Regions from separate parts of the Mesorhizobium sp. CC13 genome, predicted to be linked through region 3. Evidence: riboswitches for the same ligand, from Rfam matches in the RefSeq annotation. Region 3 holds a riboswitch; each other region holds the start of a gene.
What was found. A riboswitch is a leader RNA that binds a small molecule or an ion and turns the genes downstream of it on or off. The one in region 3 is predicted to bind cobalamin.

Region 1 (4,177 bases), on a different contig from region 3:
GCCCGAATAGGCGACGGCGCTGCCGGTGAGTATGGCACAGACCACGAAGATGACGAGGCGGAACCGGCGCGCCGGCAGCCCCAGCGCGGTGGCGCTCTCGTCGCCGAGCGTCATGGCGTTGAGGTTGCGGGCCTGGGTCAGAAGGTAGCCGCCGCCGGCGACGAGCGCCAGCAGCGGGTAGGCCAGCTGCTGCCATTGCGCCATGCCGAGGCCGCCGAGCATCCAGAAGATGACGACCGGCGCTGCCCGCGGATCGGCCAGGAAGATCAACAGGTTGCCGGCCGCCGTTATGATGAAGCTGACGGCGACGCCGGCCAATACGAGTTGGCCGGCCGAGTGCGCCCGCGTCAGGTTGGCGACCATCAGCACCAGGGCGGTGGCCGCCAGCGCGCCGGCGAAGGCGAACAGCGGCACCGTGATCGGGCCGAACACCATGCCGGCATGGAGCAAAGCGAGGATAGCCCCCAGCGCGGCACCGGATGAGACGCCGAGCAGATGCGGATCGGCGAGCGGATTGCGCGTCACCGACTGCAGTGCTGCGCCCACGACCGCGAGCGAGGCGCCGACCGTCGCCCCGAGGATGACCCGCGGCGCGCGCACGTCCCAGACGATGTTCTCGCGGCCGCTCGACCAGAAGACCTCGACGCTGCCCGGCACGAGCTTGTTGGCGATCACCCCCCAGACCGCGTCGAGCGGGATCGCCACCGAACCCACGCCGATCGCGACGAGCATCGTGACGGCCAGCAGTGCCGCGAGCGCCGCGACCAGCGCCGGCATGGCGTGGATCAGCGCATGGCGTGGGCCCTTGACGAAATTCCGGTGCGACACGGTCAGTCAGCCCGGAACGCTTCGGCCAGGCGCTTGATCGCCGCGATGTTGCGCGGCCCGGGTGTAGCCTCGACATATTCGAGCACGACGAAACGGTTGTTCCTCACCGCCGCAATGTCCTTGAAGGCCGGGTTGGAGCGCATGAAGGCGATCTTCTGCTCGGCCGTCACCTCGCCGTAGTTGACGATGACGATGACGTCGGGATTGCGCTCGATCACCGGTTCCCAGCCGATCTCGGCCCAGTTGGCCTCGACGTCGTCGGCGATGTTGATGCCGCCGGCCGCCTCGATCATCGCGGTCGGGATGGCGTAGCGGCCTGCGGTGAACGGCTTCTGCTCGCCGGAATCGTAGAGGAACACCTTCACCGGCCTGTCGAGCCGAGGCAGCCTGGACTGGAATTCGGCGAGATCCCGCTTGTAGCCCATGACCAGGGCCTCCGCCTTGTCGCGCACCCCGAAGATCGTGCCGAGGTTGAGGAGGTCGACATACATGTCGTCCATCGACGACTTTTCCCGCTTCACGACGTGGATGCAGCTTTCCGTCAGCTCGTAGACGGCGATGCCGAAGGGCGCGAGCGTGTCGGGCGTGACGGCGCCGCCGACGCTCATGCCGTAGTTCCAGCCGGCGAAATAGAAATCGGCGTCGGCGCCGAGCAGCACCTCCTTACTCGGATATTGCGGCGCGAGTTCCGGCAACTGGCCGATGTCCTTGCGAATGGCCGCGTCGATCTTGTTCCAGCCGGAAATGCCGGAATAGCCGACCATGCGGTCGGCCAGGCCGAGGGTCAGCATCATCTCGGTCAGGTTGATGTCGTTGGACACCGCCCGCTGCGGCGGAGCGGCGAAGGTCACGTCGCGGTTGCAGCTCCTGACCGTGACCGGAAAGTCGTCCGCCAGGGCGGTGGTGCAGCTTGCAAGGACTGCGGCGGCAAAAATCGTCAGGCGCATGGAGGCTCCTCGGCTTGGCGGGTTCAGCGTTCGAGATGGAAGGAAAAGCGCGGGCGCCCGGTGACCGGGTGATCGTCGAGGGTGGCGCCCACGGCGAAGTTCTCGCGGATGCGCTCGGGTGTGAGGATGTCGGCCGGCCTGCCACAGGCGACCGCGCGGCCGCCGTCCATGACCAGCACGCGGTCCGCATAGGCCGAGGCGAGCGCCAGGTCGTGCAGCGAGACCACCACGGTGCAGCCGAGATTGCGAAGCAGTTCGAGCACTTCGAGCTGATGGCGGATGTCGAGGTGATTGGTCGGCTCGTCCAGGATCAAGAGGTCGGGCCGCTGCACCACGGCTCGCGCGATCATGGTGCGTTGTTTCTCGCCGCCCGACAGCGAGCCGAAATCACGCGCGGCGAGCCGGGTGAGGCCGAGCAGCGACAGTGCGGCCTCGACGTCAAGATAGTAGTCGGCCGCGGTTCCGACGCGGGTGGCGTGCGGGATGAGCCCGAGTTCGACGATCTCGGCCACCGTCAGGCCGAAGTCCGAGGCCGGCTCCTGCAGCACTGTGGCGATGCGGCGGGCGCAATCGCGCGGCTTCATCCGCCAGATGTCGGTTCCGTCCAGCCTGACCGTGCCGCCGGTCGGCCGGTGGTAGCGGTAGAGGCAGCGCAGCAGGCTCGACTTGCCGGCGCCGTTGGGGCCGACGATGGCCAGCAGCTCCGCCGGCTCCACACGCACGGTCACTGGCTGGAGGATCGGCTTCGACGCGCGCGGGCCCCATGACAGGCCGTCGAGTTCGAGCAGTGCCGGGGTGGAGCCTACGAGACGACTAGAGCCGTGGACGTGATCGAGCATGCCCTGTCTCCGTGACGTGGCGGAGGCGGCAGAACGATCCGATCGGCGATCCGAAAAAGGCAGTCGCAACCATCATCATCTCCGCGGCACACCCCGGCCGGTTGAACGCATCCGATGATGGCAGGTCTCCTGGCTTGCGGGTTTCGGCGCCTCGGAGCCTTCCCGGCCGTGCGGCCAGTGGCATTCTTCCGACTTGCTATCCGCTCACAGTTGCGGGGGCAGCCACGGTTTCGCGTCCGGGACGTCTCACCGTGTTCCCATTTAATCCGCTGCCCGAACCAGGCAGCAGGAACCATCGCTGCCGTGGCTACAGCAACGACGGGTTGCTGACAATCGCTAAAGCGTCATGCCGCCTGCTGAATTGCGTCACGCCGGTCGAGCGCGAAGGAAATGACGGCCACGGCGAAGGCGGTCAGCGCAATCGCCGCGCCGACGAAGGGCAGGTCGGCGTAGCTCACTCCCATCGAGATCGCAGCGCCTCCCGCCCAGGCGCCGGCGGCATTGCCGGCATTGAAGGCGCCCTGGTTGAGCGTGGCGGCGAGGTTCGGCGCTTCCGAGGCTGTCTCGACGACGCGCATCTGCATCGGCGGCACGATGACGAAGGTGATGACGCCCCACATGAAGACGAGCAGGATCGCCGCGGGTACCGAGTGGCTGAGCCCGGCGAAGGCGACGTGGATCATGGCCATCACCACGAGCGCGCCGATGGCCGTCGGCATCAGCCTCCAGTCGGCCAGCTTGCCGCCGATGATGTTGCCGATGGTCATGCCGCCGCCGAACAAGAGCAGGATCCAGGTGACGGACTCGATCGACAGTCCGGTGACGCCGGTCAGGATCGGCTTGATGTAGGTGAAGACGGCAAACAGGCTGCCCGAGGCGAGCGCGGAGATGATCATGGCGAGCCACACCTGCAGCTTGCCCAACACCTTGACCTCGCCGGCGACGCCACCCTTGCCGGGAGGGGCGACGCCCGCCGGCACGAGCCAGGCGATGGCCGCGACCGAGATCAGGCCGATGACGACGACGGCGTAGAAGGTCATGCGCCAGCCGAAGGCTTCGCCGAGCGCGGTGCCGCCGGGCACGCCGAGGATGTTGGCGAGCGTCAGGCCGGCGAACATCAGGGCGATGGCGCTGGCGCGCTTGTTGGCCGGCACCAGGCTTGCCGCCACCACCGAGCCGATGCCGAAGAAGGCGCCGTGGCCGAGGGCGGTGACGACGCGCGCCGCCATCAGCGTCCAGTAGGTGGGGGCGATGGCGCAAAGCAGGTTGCCGAGAACGAACAGCATGGCCAGCCCGACCAGCACCGGCTTGCGCGGCAGTCTCGCCGTGCCGATGGCGATGATCGGGGCTCCGATGACCACGCCGAGGGCATAGCCCGTGACCAGCAGCCCCGCCGCCGGGATCGAGACGCCCAAGTCGGCGGCGACCTCGGGCAACAGCCCCATGATCACGAATTCGGTGGTACCGATGCAAAAAGATGCAACGGCCAGAGCGAGGATCGGCAAGGGCATGGATGGACTCGGGGGGAATTGAAACGATTTAGGTCGACAGTTTCCTTAAGTC
Region 2 (4,177 bases), on a different contig from region 3:
CCGGTGGCGATCGACTGGTCATGCACGCGGTTGTCGAAATAGTCCCAGACAGGGGCGGTGAATTCGGGCTGGAAGCGCGCCTTTTCCAGCACTTCGGCATCGGCGGAGGTGATGCCGCGGAAGGCGCGGTCGTAGGTCGAACCGGAAATGCCGTTGTCGGCCGCGACCGAACGGAAGCTCGCCACCCAGCGCTGGAATCCCGGCTCGGCGGCGGCGGGACCGGCAGGCAGCAAAAGCGCGAATGAGATACCGGCGATTGCGGCGGCGCTGGCGAGGGCCCGGGCGGTCTTGCGAAGAGGCATTCTTTCCTCCTTGGAGAGATCAGAAAGTCGATTCATCGCCGAAGCCGGTTATCAATCAGTTTACCATAGTCCTCCGGGGGAACGAAAAGCCGCCTGCCGAATTGTCCAGGGCCAGTCAACTCGATCAAGTTCGCGTGATCGCTGGTCTTGCCCGCCGTCCCCGAATATGTGAACGCATTCAGTATTCATCAATTGGGGCGTGACAGTGTCCACGCCCGGTACATGCAACCATCGGACGAACACCCATGAAACGAGTTCGCAAGGCAGTATTTCCTGTCGCAGGTCTGGGCACGCGCTTCCTGCCCGCCACCAAGTCGATTCCGAAGGAAATGCTGACCGTCGTCGACAAGCCGGTGATCCAGTACGTCGTCGACGAGGCGCGCGAAGCAGGCATCGAGCACTTCATCTTCGTCACCGGCCGCAACAAGGCGGTCATCGAGGACCATTTCGACGTCCAGTTCGAGCTCTACGACACGCTCGCCCAGCGCGGCAAGGGCGAACAGCTCGAAAGGCTGCAGCGCCTGCAGCCGGCGCCGGGCCAGACCTCGTTCACCCGCCAGCAGGTGCCGCTCGGCCTCGGCCACGCGGTCTGGTGCGCGCGCGAGCTCGTCGGCAACGAGCCGTTCGCGCTGCTTCTGCCCGACATGATCATGCAGTCCGAGAAGAGCTGCATGCGCGAGATGGTCGAGCTCTACAACGAGACCGGCAGCAACATCATCGCCGTGCAGGAATGCGACCCCGCCGAGGCGCACAAATACGGCATCGTCGGCAAGGGCGAAACCGTCCATACCGGCTTCCGCATCGACGGCATGGTGGAGAAGCCGAAGCCCGGCACGGCGCCGTCGAACCTGTTCATCAACGGCCGCTACATCCTGCAGCCGGAGATCTTCGGCATCCTGGCCAACCAGGAGCGCGGCGCCGGCGACGAGATCCAGCTCACCGACGCGATGCTCAAGCTCGAGAAGCAGCAGTCCTTCTTCGGCTACCACTATCGCGGCCGCACCTTCGACTGCGGTTCGCCGGAGGGCTTCGTCGAGGCCAACGTCGCCTTCGCGCTGTCGCGGGCCGATATCAACGAGCGCATGGCGGGCGTCATCGAAAGCCTGCTCGGCGAGATGAAGCCGGCTCGCTGACCTTCCCAATGTCGCCCGCGCGTCAGAATTGGACGCGCGGCGCGGTGGTTTTCGGCATCAGTGCCGAGTAGACATGTCCTGCCAGGTGCCCGCAGCGATGCGGGAGAATCGGGAACACGGTGCAAATCCGTGGCGTGCCCAACGCTGTAAGAGGGACCGCATCGGCAAAAGCCACTGTCCGCAGGACGGGAAGGCGCCGAAGGCGGGCTGAACTCGAGCCAGAAGACCGGCCCGGCAGAAATCGTCCACCGCATGGTCAGGCGGCGGAAACCGATATGCTCGCCAGGGGACACGCGATGCCGGCCGACCATACCCATGCCGATACGGGCTGTTTCGATGCGGCAGCGCAGGATGCCGTGTACCGCGCCATCTTCACGCGCCGCGACGTGCGAAGCCATTTCCTGCCCGATCCGATCGAGGACGCCCTGCTGGCGCGCCTGTTGATGGCGGCGCACCACGCGCCCTCGGTCGGCTTCATGCAGCCGTGGAATTTCATCGTCATCCGCGACCCGGGCCGCAGGGAGCAGGTGCGCGACCTCTTCCTCGCCGCGCGCGGCGAGGAATTGCCGCATATCGCCGAGGAGCGGCAGGCGCTCTACCGCAAGCTCAAGCTCGAAGGCATCTCGGAAACGCCGCTCAACCTGGTCGTGACCTGCGACCGCAGCCGGTCGCGGCATTCGCCGCTCGGGCGCTGGCACAATCCCGAGATGGACCTCTACAGCACGGTCTGCGCGGTGCAGAACTTCTGGCTGGCGGCGCGCGCCGAAGGCATCGGCGTCGGATGGGTCAGCATCCTCGACCGCGAGGCGCTGAAAAGGCTGCTCGGCATTCCCGAGCACGTCACGCCGGTGGCCTATCTGTGCGTCGGCCGCGTGTCGGAGTTCGCGGCGCGGCCCGACCTGGAGCGGCATGGCTGGGCAAGCCGCCTGCCGCTCGCTGATCTTATCATGAGCGAGGTCTATTCCGGTGCGGGCGAGGACGTGCTGAAGGCCGCGGTCTCGACGATGTCGGACGGCGGGAAGCCCTAGCGCTGGACCCTCAGCCCGACGAACACGCTGTTGGTGCTGCTGTCGCGGCCGGCGAGCGTGCTGTCGAGCGCTTCGTGTCTCAACCGGCCGGTCAGGCCGGCGTAGCGGTTGAGCCACCAGGTCAGCCCGGCTTCTGCGGTGAGCGTCAGCTCGCGGTCGTCCGATCCGGCATAGTCGCGCCAGCCGGTGCCGACCGCGGCAAAGCCGGTGAGGTTGGCCCGCATCTGGCGTTCGACCGCGAGGCGCCCGGAATAGAGCACCGAGCCGCTCTGCCCCGGCGTCGTCGAGCCTTCCACCACGGTCGTGCCGGTGAGGCTGACGATGGTGCCGCGGATCGGCGACCAGCGGAGATCGGCCGCGAGCGTGGCTGCGGAAATCGTGTCCAGGCGGTCGTCGTCGAAGTCCTCGGCGATCCAGCCCGCCGAGACCTCGCCGCCGAATTTCTCGCCCATGTCGATCTCGACGCCGGCGCGCGCGCCGACGCGGTTCGACGAGCGCTCGAAGCCGGCCGTGTCGAACCTGAGGTCGTAGACGCGGCGGCCGAACTCGACCTCGCCGAAGGGCACGAGGGCCGGCGAAATCTCGTAGCCGGCGCGCAGGCGGCCGGTATAGAGCGTGGAATTCCGGTCTTCCTGCGACAGCGTGCCCCCGCCGGACAGTTCGGCGTCGTCGAAGCGCTCGTTGGTCACTTCACCGGTGGCGGCAAGCCGAACCTTGCCAACGTCCTTTTCCAGACCCAGGCTACCGTCGAGCGTGCGCCGCAGGGGCCGCGAGACAGTGTCCTCGATCACCACCGGCGACGTCGCCGATTCCGGCCTGACATTGTAGCCGAGCGTGCCGATGGCGCGGAAACCGTCGGTCAGGTCGAGTTCGAGCCGCCCGTCGATGCCGCCCGTGGCCTCCTCGAGTTCCTGCCCGGAGACGGATTTGCGGAAGGTGCCGTAGGCGTCGATCGTCGCCGAGTGGCGCTCCCAGTCGGAGACGGCGTTGAGGCGAAGCGCGGTTTCGGAAAGCACCGCCGACTTGCCGTTGGCGCTCGAATCGGCGTTCGACGTCGCCGTCACGCCCTGTTCCAGGCTGGGCCGCAGCACGAAGCTGCCGACGCGGATGCCGGGTGCCGCGAACGGATAGTCGTCGCGCGGCACGTAGCGTCCCTCGATCGCCGTCTGGCGGCGTGCCTCCGAGCCGCTCGCCGGGGCAAATTCCGAATCGACCGTGCCCTGGCGCACCGCGCCGGTGGTCAACTCGCCGTCCGGCTCCGTCGGCGCCTCCGGTCCGCTCTGCTGGGAGGGGCGTGCCGCCGTGCCCGCGGCGAGGCGCCTGCGGGCCTCTTCGGCGCGCTGCCGGGCCGTGGTCGGGGGCAGGGCATAGGTCGAGGCGGAGGTTTGGTCGGCGTTCGGCGGCTCGCTGAAGATGTCGGCCGCCTCGCCGGCCGGCTGGTCGGGAACGGCCCCGGGGCTCGCGGGCTGATATGTGTCCTGGTTCTGGTCCTGGGCAGCTGCGACCGGCTGGACCGCCGGGCGCTTGCGCCACATCAGCGCATCCCTGACCTGGGTTTCGCTGACCGCGCCGCGCAGGCCGGCTTCCTGGGCCTGGGCGGGGAGCAGGCACGCCACGGCCGCCACGCTTGCCGTCGCCAGCAAGGCGCATATGCGCGCACCGTTCGGCCGTCCTATTCGCTCCGGCAAGACCCGTTCCATCGCCACCAATGCCC
Region 3 (4,177 bases):
CGGCAGCCGAACGGCATCGATCCGCCCCATGTGGCCGAACCAGCTTTCGCGGCTCGACCGCTCCTCGATCATGAATCCGAGAGACAATCCGGGCATGCGGCTGCCGAGGAGTTCCAGCTCCTTGCGGAAGATGATCTCCTCCGGCGAGCGGGCGCAGTTGACGAAGGCGACGTCGGTCCATGGTGCGCAGTCGTTCAGCCAGCGTAGCATCGACATCATCGGCGTGATGCCGGAGCCCGCCGAGATGAACAGGTATTTCGCAGCCGGATGGTCGTGGTGGGAGAAGTTGCCTGCTGGACCTAGCGCCTTGACGCGAGACCCCGGCACAAGATTGCCGAACATCCAGCGGGTGCCGATGCTGTCTACCTGTGCCTTGACCGTCACGGCGATGGAGAAGGGCCGCGAAGGCGAAGACGACAGCGTGTAGGTCCGCATAAGCGGGCCGGCGGCCGTCGGCAGCTCCAGCGTCACGAACTGGCCCGGTTTGTAACGGAACCAGGTCTGCGCATCCGATCGGAAGGTGAAGGTTTTCACGCCGGGTGCTTCGTCCGCCACGGCGATCACCTCCAGCACCTGGAGGCGATCGTTCCACGGGGCCATCTCGTCGAGGTGGCGATAGAGGCTGTGATCGTTCATGGCATTCATGGCGCTTCCCTCAGGCGACGCTGCGCAGCGCGGGCTTCTGCCCGTCGGTGAGCCTCGGTTCGATGAAACGGGCGTACCAGTCGACGAACTGGATCACGCCGCCTTCGTGATGCTCGGAGTAGGGGCCGGTCTCATAGGCCGGCGACCTGATGCCGAAGGCGTTCTCCTCGACGATGCGGCGGTCCTCGTCGTTGGTCTCGGTCCAGACGTGGGTCAGTCCCTTGAGGTCGTAGTCGACGCCCTCGACCGCATCCTTGTGCACGAGCCACTTTGTGGTGACCGCCGTCTCCGTCGCGCTGATCGGCAGGACGCGGAAGGTGACCGCATAATCGCCAAGGACGTGGTTCCACGTTGTCGGATAGTGGTAGAGCAGAAGCGTGCCGATGCGGTCGGTGAAAACCTGGTCTGACAGGTTCCTGCGGACGGCGCGCCTTCCCGTCGTCGTGTAGCTGACGGCCTCGCCGAGAAGCGGCGCGCGGGTTGCACGGTACTGCCCGTCCTTGTCTATGCAGAAGCGCGATGGCAGGCCTGCCGCCTCGCAGCGGGCCCAGTGCGCCAGCATGTCGGGGTCGCTGTCAGCGCCGTTGACCCCGGTGACGGTCGGCGCCTCGGGAAAGGTCTTACAAAGTTCGGGATGGTTGGCCGCGCAGTGGTAGCATTCTCGGTTGTTCTCCCACACCAGCTTCCAGTTGCCCTTCTCGAAGATGGTCGACTCGAAGGCGACCTTGGCGTCGACGAGACTGTGGGGAGCGAAGTAGGGCTCCATCAGCGTCCGGAACGGGCGGAAGTCGGCGGGTTCCTTGGCCAGGCAGATGAAGATGTAGCCGCCGCCGCTTTCGCAGGCGACGGGCTTCAGCCCGAAATCCTCCTTCTTGAAGTCCTCGGCCATCTGGCGGGCGAAGACCAGTTTGCCGTCGAGATCGTAGGTCCACTGGTGGTAAGGGCAGACCAGCCGTGCTGACGTTCCCCTGTCGCTGGTGCAAACGCGGCTGCCGCGGTGGCGGCAGGAATTGTGGAAGGCGCGGATCTGTCCGTCGCGTCCGCGCACGATGACGACGGGATAATCGCCCACCTGGACGGTGAAGAAACTTCCGGCCTTGGCGACCTCGCAGTCGTGGCCGACAAACAGCCAGTCCCGGTACCAGATCAGCTCAAGATCGAGCTTGTAGAAATTGGGGTCGATGTAGAAGGGTTGCGGCAGGCTGAAGCCATCGCGCCTTTCGCGGATGAGCTTCAGCATTTCGTTGCGCGTATCCATGTCCGTCCTCGCTAGCGGCACAAGGACTGAACTGGTGGTATGGAGGGGAAGATCGCGCGGGACGAACTGCCCGAACGCTCTGCCTCTTGACCGCCCACCGCGATCAGTCGGTTGAAAGAGTTCGAGGCTGGTTTCCGGGCTCCGAAGCTGTCCTTTGTTGAGGACTGTCCCGACACCTTCCCAGGCATACGCCCAGTGGTTCTCCCGTCGAGACGACAAGCTTCGCTACCGTTGCGGGGGCAGCGTCGGCATCAAACCGACTTCCCAATTATCCCGCAGGCCAATTCGCCAACGGGCACCTTGAACGTGTCGATCAGATCACGGACGCGTCGCTGACAAAGCCTGGAAAGCGACATCGGCAGATTGCAAAGACGACAGCGACCGTGGCGATCGTCAGTTGCTTCCGCGCGCTTCATCAGCACGGCGTCAATGATCCAGCCATTGGCTCGTTGGGCTTCGTCGCGGACACGCTCGGCAAGGAGGCGAATGCCGCCCAGAGATTGTTCCAGCAGCGCTGCGCGCGTGCCATCAGATCGAGACAACTCGGAACGGCATCGGTTCTCACCTGCAGCACGTTGTCGGTCGTGCGGGAAGCGTCGAAGGATTCAAATATTCCCCGGCCCTTGGGGAGCAAGATGGGATTGCGGGCGTACGGAAGTTCACACGCCCGCATTGGTGTGCTGCCGGTTTCGCAGCTTTCTCTCGGATGCGTCACGGACGGCCTGCCAGCCAGAAACTCGACGATCGCTACGGATCGGGGTCAGGGATCCGCCGAGCCTTCGCAAACCCGCAATCCGTCGCGATGAAGCGTTCCAGCATCGGTACGATCAGCCGAACGGGTTCGGTTGCCGGCTGACCGCTCTCGCGGCCGAGGATCTCCGCATAAGTCTTGAGATCGCGATGCAACGACGCTGGAAGCTCCAGCGTCACCTTCACAGGCCTGTCGTCGGCGATGGGGCTTAGCTTCAGCTTGATCATTGTGTTGCGCCATAGGGCTCGAGCACGAGATCGCGCGTGACGATGACGCGGACCGGGAAGCCAGGCCGGATGGTCAGCATCGGCGCGATGTTGAGCTGGCGGCGGATGATCTGCTGACCTGCCTCGTTGATCGTGTCCTGGGCGCCGTTGCGCATGGCATTGATCAGCCGGTCATCGTTGTCGGTGGCGAGCTCCGCCCCGACGCTGTCCGAAGCCGACATCGTTGCTGTATTGGCCGATGACGCGGGTGCCCTGCGGCACCAGCAGGAAGCGTCCCGTCGGGCTGTCATAGACGTTTTCGGTGACCTGCGCCATGATTTGACCGGGCAGATCGGAGCGGATGCCGGTGATCAGTGCGGCCGGGATCACCGCGCCCGCCTGCAGCACATAGGGCGATGTCGGAGCCGCGACGCGATCGGGCGAGACGCTGCGCTTGTCGGGCGGGGCATTGAGGAAGGCGTTTTGACGCTCGACGGCCGTCGGCGTCGATGGCTGGGGGTCGAGGCCGAGTGCGGTTGGATTCGGCATCGGCTGCACTGGGGAGGTCGGCGACGCGGTAGGCGTCGCAGTCAATACCGGTCGTGTTTCGGTCGGCACTAACAGCTTTGCCGTGCGGGCGGATTCGAGCTCCTGCTGCCGACGCTGCTCCTCGGCGCTCAGGTTTGGGTCGGGCGCGACGATCGGCGGCGGCCGCACCGCGTTTTGCGCATTGAGGATCGGTCGGCCAAGGTCGCCGGGAAGCGGCGAGCCGAGGATGGGACCGGTGTAGTCGCGCGGCAGGCCAGCGAGCCCGTCGGCAACGGCGAGGCTGTCCGTCGAAATCAGTTCTTGCGGCTTTCTGGCCTTGCGGCTCTGAAGCGCGTAGATCAGAGCGCCACCCAGGCTGACGCCGGCAATGAGGCTGAGACCGGCCAGCACCTTGCGCGAAAGGCGCGTCACACGCGGGGGCTCGGGGCGCAGCCGCATCGCAGGTTCGTCGGTGAGCGGCAGGGCGTCATCGGAGAACGACGCTTCCTTTTTCTGTCCGGGGTTGGTCGCGCTCATGAAGCCGGCCTTGAGTCAGCGCGCACGATGCGGACGCGCCTCTGACGATTGCTGGATGGTCTCGACCGCGGCCGAGCCGCCTTCGGCGGCAGCCTGGAACGAGGCGGTGCGCACGGTGATCACCTTCATGGCGTCGAGCGCCTGCACCGTCTGGATGGCGTTGCCGGCATAGATCGGGCGCTTGAAGGTGTCGGACGAGACGACCTCGATGATTTCGGAGACCTGGCCGACGTCGAGCAGGGCTGCGACGCG

Region 1: it holds a riboswitch for cobalamin, as region 3 does, so the genes downstream of both, PV773_RS07970 (ABC transporter ATP-binding protein) here and PV773_RS17945 (aromatic ring-hydroxylating dioxygenase subunit alpha) in region 3, are expected to answer to the same signal.
Region 2: it holds a riboswitch for cobalamin, as region 3 does, so the genes downstream of both, bluB (5,6-dimethylbenzimidazole synthase) here and PV773_RS17945 (aromatic ring-hydroxylating dioxygenase subunit alpha) in region 3, are expected to answer to the same signal.

The regions. Positions count from the first base shown of each region.
Region 1 covers NZ_JARDJI010000004.1:12,354-16,530, reverse strand. The annotation lists gene PV773_RS07980 (iron ABC transporter permease) at 1-777, opposite strand, end outside; gene PV773_RS07975 (ABC transporter substrate-binding protein) at 831-1,775, opposite strand; gene PV773_RS07970 (ABC transporter ATP-binding protein) at 1,799-2,614, opposite strand; cobalamin riboswitch at 2,716-2,926, opposite strand; gene PV773_RS07965 (MFS transporter) at 2,959-4,125, opposite strand.
Region 2 covers NZ_JARDJI010000004.1:223,511-227,687, reverse strand. The annotation lists gene PV773_RS09010 (lytic murein transglycosylase) at 1-302, opposite strand, end outside; gene galU (UTP--glucose-1-phosphate uridylyltransferase GalU) at 548-1,435, shown strand; cobalamin riboswitch at 1,502-1,685, shown strand; gene bluB (5,6-dimethylbenzimidazole synthase) at 1,711-2,463, shown strand; gene PV773_RS08995 (outer membrane beta-barrel protein) at 2,460-4,106, opposite strand.
Region 3 covers NZ_JARDJI010000014.1:65,979-70,155, forward strand. The annotation lists gene PV773_RS17940 (hybrid-cluster NAD(P)-dependent oxidoreductase) at 1-645, opposite strand, end outside; gene PV773_RS17945 (aromatic ring-hydroxylating dioxygenase subunit alpha) at 656-1,903, opposite strand; cobalamin riboswitch at 2,011-2,221, opposite strand; gene PV773_RS17950 (DUF2274 domain-containing protein) at 2,651-2,881, opposite strand; partial or broken gene PV773_RS17955 (TrbI/VirB10 family protein) at 2,878-3,925, opposite strand; partial or broken gene PV773_RS17960 (electron transfer flavoprotein subunit alpha/FixB family protein) at 3,980-4,177, opposite strand, start outside.